DNA from 2 places in the Ruegeria sp. HKCCD3925 genome. Region 1 is predicted to be linked to the other one. Evidence: riboswitches for the same ligand, from Rfam matches in the RefSeq annotation. Region 1 holds a riboswitch; the other holds the start of a gene.
What was found. Region 1 has a riboswitch for cobalamin ahead of AC2TEM_RS16135 (energy-coupling factor ABC transporter permease). Riboswitches for the same ligand answer to the same signal wherever they lie in the genome.

Region 1 (4,490 bases):
TAACTAGAGCTTCAATACCTTTTATATTTTTTTCATCCGGGTTCTTGGCCTGCGATATTGTTAGTTCATTTCGTCTTGCGGGCCGGCCGTGTGGATGCAATCTAATTGCAGATGACGCAAAAAATTTGGAATAGATCAATGCAGAAACGGATCGCAATTACCATCACGTTAGTCTCGATTACGGCTGGTTGCTCAGCCCAGTTCACTGGGGCCAAAAGCAAAGCATTTGAACCAGGCAACGTGCCAGATTCGGTCGTAGCGCTGGCAGGGCCGGCGCAGGATTTGACCACAGCGCGCCTCCTGCCCGAAGACAATTGCTTTTGGTATGAGCACAGCGGACCCGTCGAGACGACATTGGTACCATTGCGCGCGACGAATGGCGCTCCGATCTGCATTGCGCGCGACGCCTGATCGAAATGAGGGCAGCGACGTCCATGTACGCTGCCCAATATTCATGAGCGGGCTGTGACGCTATCTTCGGCAGAGTATAGGAAAGCGGTCGAGCCGGTTTTCACGTTTGGGTAGAGGTCATTGATATGAGCCATGATCATTCGCACACATCCAGAACTTGCGCGACCGCCGATGCTTCTTGGCTCAGGCGTGCCGTGAATTCTGAGATATGTGTCTCGGTCTCCAACGTATAGATAAAGGGCACGAGAGCCGAGAGCATTATTCGGCCCGGGCTCCATGCCATTCCGGAATTCCGCGTATTCGGGGTTGCGCTCGATCATTGAAGCGGTTGGTGTCCAGTGTGGCCATTCGACCTTTCGGCGGATAACATAGGTGCCGGGCTCGTAAAGGTTCCCGCGCGCGATCGCTACGCCATAGCGCATTGCGGTCCCGCCTTCTTCGATATGATAGAGATAGCGCGCGACGGCATCCACATGGATGTCACCTGGAACCAAACCATCATTTGCCGCGACGCGTCTTGGTAAAAAACGGTCATGAACACCCCACGGATTTGAGGTCATTGGATCGTAACCAATTGGCGTGACCTGACTGTCCCAATAGGTCTTCTGCGATGCGGTTGGCCAGGTTTTGGCGATCAATGGACTGGCCGCAGACGCCGAGAACAGCGCTGTGGTGGATTGAATGAAATGGCGCCTTGTAAGCATAGGTCTCGTCCTGGTTCACAAGTTTAACGTATTTGGATCGCACTATCGCGAATTAATCCGAATCTTAAAGCCTCTAGCAGCTAGAGCTTCAAGAGGTTTCAGGTAACGCTTGGTTTACCCTGTCGATCAAGTGACCGGTTGCGTGAATCCTGCTTCGGTCGAGTTTACATTGGAATAGGTCGCAAAGACAATTGACACAGGCGAAGCCGCCATTGTAGCGGTGAATTGTTTTCGGTTCCTGATGGCGGAAGCCAAAAGGATTAAAAGGGAATACGGTTCGGTGTTTTCAATGGCGCCAATTCCGTAACTGCCCCCGCAACTGTGAGCGGAGAGCGATGCCAAGACACCACTGGTTCGTAATGGAACCGGGAAGGTTGGCGGAGCGAGCACCCGCGAGTCAGGAGACCTGCCGTAAAGCGCCGGGCTATGCCCAGACTGAACCTGTCGGCCTTACGGTCGATTCAACCTGACAAGCCGCCGGGTGAGGCGGTAGGGAGAAAGAACATGCATATCGAACCGGGCATCGTGAATGGTGCCAAAATCGCGCTTTCCTATGTTACCGCCGCAGGTGCGGCTACTTACGCAGCGAAAGAAACGTTTTCCACATTGCGTGCGAATGGACCTGCATCTTTTGTTATGCGCTCGGTGCTCGCCACCGTTGGGGTTTTCCTTTTCTTCGAAGTCCTGCCGCATTTCCCGGTTGGTGTCTCTGAAGTCCACTTCATCCTGGGGTCGACGCTGTTTCTGCTTCTCGGTGCTGCACCCGCGGCTTTTGGATTGGCAGCTGGTCTCCTGATTCAGGGTGTGTTTTTTGCCCCGTTCGATCTTCCGCAATACTTCATCAACCTGACCACCCTGCTGGTGCCGCTGTTTGCGCTACAAGCACTGGCCAGCCGCATCATCGCACCCGGCACAGCATATGTTGACCTCAAATATGGCCAAGCTCTTGCGCTGAGTGCGACGTATCAGGGAGGAGTAGTCGCATGGGTTGGGTTCTGGGCCTTCTACGGCCAGGGTTTCGGCGCAGAAACCATGGCGTCGGTTCTGTCCTTTGGCGGCGCTTATATGCTGGTAATTGTCATTGAGCCGATTGCTGATCTGGCAGTACTTGCGGCAGCCAAGGCAATGCGCGGTTTGAACAGTACAGGTCTGGTGACTCCGCGTTTGTACAACGCTGCGAAAGCTTGACCAAAGTTTGAAGCGGTGTCCTAAACTTGGGTTGCCGCGAAACAACCAGTAGTCGCAGGACCAAAATTTTATTGTGGCGCGTCTCGAAGGCGCGCCACATTGTTTTTAGCCGCTGGAAACCTGCACCCAACGATCAGGGTGATTTGGGTCCTGTATTCGTAGGAAAAGATACCTCGTTTCCTTCCAAGATTTGATCCTGTTGGTGACGTTGTCCAGAATCAAATCGCCTTCACTCGAGCGATAAACTAAAACTGCATGGCCACTGCGATTGGTGTCTAAGACAGTTGCAATAAGTAGCTTCGTAGGATCCAAGCCGTTCTGCATTAGTTCAAACTTCTTTTGCAAAGCGAAATCTTCGCAATCCCCTGACCCCTGCATTGGTAGTGTCCAGTATTCCTTTGTCCCGTATTGGTTTTGATCCGAAACGGCGCGGATCCTCCGATTGACGCGCAAGTTAATCGCTTTAACGATCTGTTTCTCCCGCGCTTCTGGCAGACCAGAAGTACGAGTATTCGCGCACGCCCACGAATAATCTTTGCAGAGTGATTTGGCACCCGATGGCGCCTGAACCTCTCTATCTAGTTTGATCCAGGGAAGCTCAGAAGCTTGCAATGAAGCGGCGGAGACAAGGTAGCTGCATATGATACAGGCCAACGATAGATAAACTGGTAACCTTTCCGAGATTTTTTTCTGAGCGGAAGTAGGTTTTGTCATATCTGCTTTCCCCATACTCGTTTCTCCTGGGTATCTGAAGCTACCGAGCCAAGAGAACTCTATTTCAATCTTTTATGTTCATCGACGCATTACAACAGCTTATTCAATTTAAAATGCAGAGCAGCAAAGTTCGCGAGCGCGCAGTTTTAAGTCGTGATTGCATGGGTGAGCTTAATTGAGATTCTTGCAGCGGCATATAAGAATGCCGACTAGTAGTTCTGGGTTGGAAACGCTTGAGGTTTGTGGCGGATTTGGATGACGCGATTCACTGATTTGTTTATGTTTTGGCATCGATCGAGTTTAAGGCCAGTGACGTTGAACAGTTTCCTGTTGAAGGTCACACTTATCTTACCCAACCGTCATAGTCGGACTACACTGTAATGAATGTTCGAAATCAGATGAAACTTCGAAGTCGGACATCTACTAAATATGACCCTTAGTATTATACTTCAATCCAAACCCACCATTTAGGACTACCGCAGGCAGTTTCGTTTGATCCGGCTTCCCTTTCGGATAATCAGAGCTGAATTGCAGTTCAGACAGCGATGCAGCTTGTCGCAGCTAATCTGCAATGTGGTGAACGCCGGGGCGAGGTGAGGCTATTCGATGGGGGTGGTGCGGCCTCGGCCCTGCCCGATAGGGTTGCCCGAGTGAGAGGGCAGTGCCCTCCCCGTGACGGTCTAGGGCGTTTGGTTTGCATAATCCCTGCTGGTCCAAGAAAGGGAAGCGACGGAGAGGATGAACGCCACCAAATTCGATTGTTACATATTGCTAAACTGCAAAAATGACAGCCGACCCAATTCTGCCGTTTAACGCGACATGTGAATGCTGCAGCGCGGCCCGTCGAACCTTCCACTCGGTGCTTGTGCGAGATCATGGATTGATTGAAGTGGCGATACGCGCACCAAAGCTGCCCTATGCAGGAGCGGCTGTTGCTGACTCAGTATTCGCTCGCGGAGACAACGCTGCCATCGCGGAAGTATCGCGTGTGTCAGTAGAGCCCTCATTCAAAGCACCTTGTTTACTTACGTTTGAAACAGCCCGTTCGCCACAGCCAAGTGCGATATCCGTAATAGCGCACCCGTTTCTTCAATTTCAGGAGTCCGACCACGTGAAGGGCCGGCAGCTGTGGTGAATTGGCGATGACGATGCTGCGTCATGGTGCGTCAGGTTGATCATTCTCTGCAGCCGCGGAATCATGGCATGCTCGATCTCAAGCTTTGCGGTCGTGCAGAACCTGATCTCAAATTAGTCAACGACCGATCTGAGCCACTGTGTTTTGCACTGCATAGTATCGTTGAGCATTGGGAGGATGCGTCCCTAGAAAACGATCACCAGGATCAGGGACTTGTACGAAATAGAGCGCACCTTTGAGTGGATCATAGCCTGCTTTGTAAGTTATCTCCGTGCCTAGCCGATCAGCTTCCAATTCGAAGTCCTTCGAATAGCTGCGACCACCAATAAAGGCTCCAA
Region 2 (4,490 bases), on a different contig from region 1:
TGACCAAGTCGGACATGTGCGATGATCCGAGCCTTTATGTAGATCAGGCCCAATCGCTCGCCCCGTTTCTGACGGTACTTGCGGTCAACGCGCTGGATCACGGCGGTCTCGAACAAGTTCTGTCGTGGTGTCCGAAAGGACAAACCAGCGCCTTGCTTGGATCATCCGGCGTTGGGAAAACGACGCTCGCCAACGGGATGACGGGGCAGGATCAGGCCACCGCAGGTATTCGCGAAGACGATGCGCGCGGCAGGCACACAACAACGGCACGCGCCTTGCATCGCATGCGCAATGGCGGCTGGCTGATCGATACGCCCGGCATGCGCGCGTTACGTCTGCTAGATGCACAAGAGGGGTTGGATGAGGTGTTCTCGGACATCTCAGACCTCAGCCTGAATTGCCGCTTCTCGGATTGTCAGCACGAGACTGAGCCCGGATGTGCGGTACAGGCTGCAATTGACGCCGGCACACTTGATCCCGCGCGGCTGGACCGCTGGCGCAAGCTGCGGCGCGAAGACCAACACAATTCCGCTTCGGTGGCGCAGGCCCGCGCCCGCGACAAGGCGTTCGGCAAGATGGTGCGCAGCGTGATGCACGAGAAAAAATCCCGTAAAGGGCTATAACGAAGCTGGGCACCGGCCTACCGGTGCCCAGCGCTATCAGGCGATCAGCCTAGGCCAGACTGCCGCATTCCGTCTTGCGAATGCACCGATATGGCCGATCTTGGATACTCCGAATTCGCTTGGTGCAAGCAGATGGCGCCCGGCTTTGGGTCCATAGAGATCGGCAAGACGCCAGACAGCATCCGGCGGCACCATTTCATCATCTGCGAAGGTAAACAGATCGACACGTTTGCCCAAGTCTTCCCAGCGGGCGGCGGGCAGTGTCGTGCCGATCTCTGGCACATAGCTTTTGGGGGCGGTGCACCATTTGCGCCATTGCCAATAGACTTGGGCAGGCAGGTCCGATCCAAACCCGACCAACCGTCCGGGCAGGTAGCCAAGCGCCTTGACCACCAGCGGCGCGTGACCAAACCAGAACAACGCCGCCAAAGCGCGATAAGGCCAAGGGTGATCCGCCAGCGTTACCAGACCCGAACAGACACAGATCATCCTGTCAATCTGATCGATATCGGGTTGGATCGGGCCAAACATTCCGCCCAAGGAATGACCTATGCTCCATAGCTTGGCCTGCGGAAACCGTCGGCGCATCTCGGCCCGGGCGGCTGGAATGTCGATCAACGCCCAATCGGCCATGGTGACATTTGACCGCTTTTGTGAACCCACCAAAGAGTGACCAAAATCCCGGTAATCGTAAGTCAGGCAGGCCATGCCCTGTTCTTCGGCGAGCCACCGGGCGAAGTGCTGATAGTAATCCCTTGGCACCCCAGTCGCACCGTTTATGACGACCACCTTTTCGGGGTCGGCAACCGGACGGTAAAGCCGCGCCGACAACATTGCCGGGTCGGACGGGATCTGAAAATCCTCGGTCACAACCGCCTGCTGCGTGTCCAACATGGTGCCCTCCAATACCGACTGAACTGATCAGTTCACCCGAAGCGCCTCAAGTCAAGGTTGACGTGGCTGGACCGTACGTCACTTGCCTGACGCAATCTTCTTGACTCGGGCACGGCGCAGCCGATAGCCATGTCGCGATGGTTCTCGCGCCCAATCGGGCCGGGATGAAAAGGGAACACGGTGCGGTTCTGCCCGGATAAATCCGGAAAGAACCTAGTCCGAGACTGCCCCCGCAACTGTAAGCGGAGAGCAATGCCGAGATACCACTGGCCTTGAAGGTTGGGAAGGTCGGCAAAGCGATGACCCGCAAGTCAGGAGACCTGCCATCGGATGTAGAACCGAAACTCGGGCGGGGTGTCCGGGACGGGTTTGATCGTGCTCCGCAACGACCAACCTGTGCCACGCCCTTGCCTTGCGCGCGGAGGGCGCATTGATGATCTGGAAGACCAAAACACACGAATTCGCGGCGACCGTGTGCCAACGTACTGGCGCACCTTGCCCCGCATTGGCACAGATGGCGCGGGCTCTGACGCAGGCCATGTCCGCCACAAAACCGGTCACGAAAACTGAGTTTGAGATTGAAGGCACCATAGATCTGTCGCACTGCCCGGAAGGATGCACCGCCCGCTTTCGCGCCCAATGCGACCAGATACGCGTATTCTGCGGAACCGATCCTGAAATCGATACCGGCCGGCTGGATGACTACGCAGACATGATGTTCGGAACCGAGTACAGCAGCCTACCCGCAGACCTGCTAAGGAATCCTCCTTGCGCCATGCTTGAGGCTTCGCTTCTGGTGCAGCACAACGGTGGCGAAATCTCGCCACATTTTGGTGTCTAAGCCGTCAAACGGCTTGAACACGGGCCGGTTCAACGGCCCAAAGCATCTGGGCATTTGTCTCGACTGCGCAAGGACGCACCGTACGCAATCGCTTCAATGCCGTCTCAGGCCGTTCACCGCATTCAACCATCAGACGCAGAACCACCATCCCGGATCGGCCACAGCCACCACGGCAATGCACTAGCACACGGCCACCACCTGACAACGCCTGACGTGCGGTCGCGCCAACGCGGGGCCAGCGCTCCACAATCTCCTTGGGTGGCGTGCCAAAATCTTCGATCGGCAAATGCACCCATCTGCTGGCACGCCCCTGAATATCAGCGCCAAAATTCCGCGAGCCATCTTGAATCATCTCAACCTCAGTCGTCATCGAGATCACAAGCCCGGGCTTCCAGTCTGCGATAAGATCAAGGTCTTCTGTATACGTTCCTCCACGCCCAGGCATCGAGGACAAGGCCAAGGTGCCTCCGCCAACCTGCAACGCATAAACCACCAGTTGCGACATTATCTCCCCCCAAACAAACTTCACCCAACATCATACTGGTCCAGTAAATAGAATAGAGTGGATTTTAGCCGCATACCCACGCATTCCAAAATGAAAATCGTCCCGGCTGGCTGTGGACGCGGGCGGCGAGGGCCTCTACGCTGCGGCGTAACGCGAATCCGACAGAGCAGACATGACCGAGACGCCCAGCCCCGCCTACCAGGTTCTTGCCCGCAAATACCGCCCCGAAACCTTTGCCGATCTGGTCGGTCAGGACGCCATGGTGCGCACTCTGAAAAACGCCTTCGAGGCGGACCGGATCGCGCAGGCCTTCATCATGACCGGCATCCGCGGTACCGGCAAGACGACGACCGCTCGGATCATAGCCAAGGGTATGAACTGCATCGGTCCCGATGGCAGCGGCGGCCCTACCACCGAACCCTGCGGTCAATGTGAACACTGCGTAGCCATCATGGAGGGCCGCCATGTCGATGTGATGGAGATGGACGCCGCCAGCCGCACCGGTGTTAATGACATCCGCGAGATCATCGACAGCGTCCGCTATCGCGCTGCGTCCGCGCGCTACAAGATCTATATCATCGACGAGGTTCACATGCTGTCGACCAGCGCTTTCAACGCGCTGCTCAAGACGCTGGAAGAACCCCCCGAACACGTGAAGTTCATCTTTGCCACCACCGAGATTCGCAAGGTCCCGGTGACCGTCCTGTCCCGTTGCCAGCGCTTTGATCTGCGCCGGATCGAGCCGGAGGATATGATCGGACTGCTGCGCAAAATTGCAGGTGCCGAAGGGGCACAGATTGCCGAGGATGCGTTATCGTTGATCACCCGGGCCGCCGAGGGATCGGCGCGCGATGCGACCTCACTGCTGGATCAGGCGATCTCGCACGGGGCCGGTGAAACCAGCGCGGATCAGGTGCGCGCGATGCTGGGGCTGGCCGATCGGGGCCGGGTGCTGGATCTGATGGATATGATCCTGCGCGGCGATGCTGCAGGCGCGTTGACCGAGCTGAGCGGGCAATATGCCGAAGGGGCTGATCCACTCGCCGTCTTACGCGATCTGGCTGAAATCACGCATTGGGTTTCGGTGGTCAAGATCACCCCGGATGCCGCCGAAGATCCCACCGTTTCCCCCGACGAACGCGCCCGAGGTCAACAAATGGCCGAGGCTCTGCCCATGCGAGTCCTTACACGCATGTGGCAAATGCTGCTGAAAGCGCTTGAGGAAGTTTCCGCCGCACCCAACGCAATGATGGCTGCGGAAATGGCCGTGATCCGCCTGACCCATGTGGCCGACTTGCCTAGCCCGGAGGAGCTGATCAAGCGTCTGCAAGATACGCCTCCGCCGCCCAATGGTGGCCCCGGCAAGGGAATCGGTGCGCCTGGACATGCTATTTCCGCGCCACAGGCTGTGGCCCGACCGGCCTATGCCGCATCGGGAATCGGCGGCAACGCAGGCGGGCCAACAGCCGCGCTGGCCCAAGATGTGCAGGCAGCGCTGGCACGCTATCCTACATTTGAACATGTGGTTGAACTGATCCGAGCCAACCGGGACGTGAAGTTGTTGGTCGAGGTCGAAAACGGCGTGCGTCTGGTATCCTACCAACCGGGCAGGATCGAGTTCGCCCCA

Region 2: it holds a riboswitch for cobalamin, as region 1 does, so the genes downstream of both, AC2TEM_RS18115 (hypothetical protein) here and AC2TEM_RS16135 (energy-coupling factor ABC transporter permease) in region 1, are expected to answer to the same signal.

The regions. Positions count from the first base shown of each region.
Region 1 is NZ_JBWVBI010000006.1:210,698-215,187, reverse strand. Features, by position in the region: gene AC2TEM_RS16145 (hypothetical protein) at 139-411, shown strand; gene AC2TEM_RS16140 (L,D-transpeptidase) at 453-1,115, opposite strand; cobalamin riboswitch at 1,331-1,543, shown strand; gene AC2TEM_RS16135 (energy-coupling factor ABC transporter permease) at 1,620-2,303, shown strand; gene AC2TEM_RS16130 (transglutaminase-like cysteine peptidase) at 2,409-3,032, opposite strand; gene AC2TEM_RS16125 (M48 family metalloprotease) at 4,270-4,490, opposite strand, start outside.
Region 2 is NZ_JBWVBI010000008.1:50,606-55,095, forward strand. Features, by position in the region: gene rsgA (ribosome small subunit-dependent GTPase A) at 1-623, shown strand, start outside; gene AC2TEM_RS18110 (alpha/beta fold hydrolase) at 660-1,517, opposite strand; cobalamin riboswitch at 1,639-1,859, shown strand; gene AC2TEM_RS18115 (hypothetical protein) at 1,951-2,358, shown strand; gene AC2TEM_RS18120 (phosphatase domain-containing protein) at 2,363-2,863, opposite strand; gene AC2TEM_RS18125 (DNA polymerase III subunit gamma/tau) at 3,036-4,490, shown strand, end outside.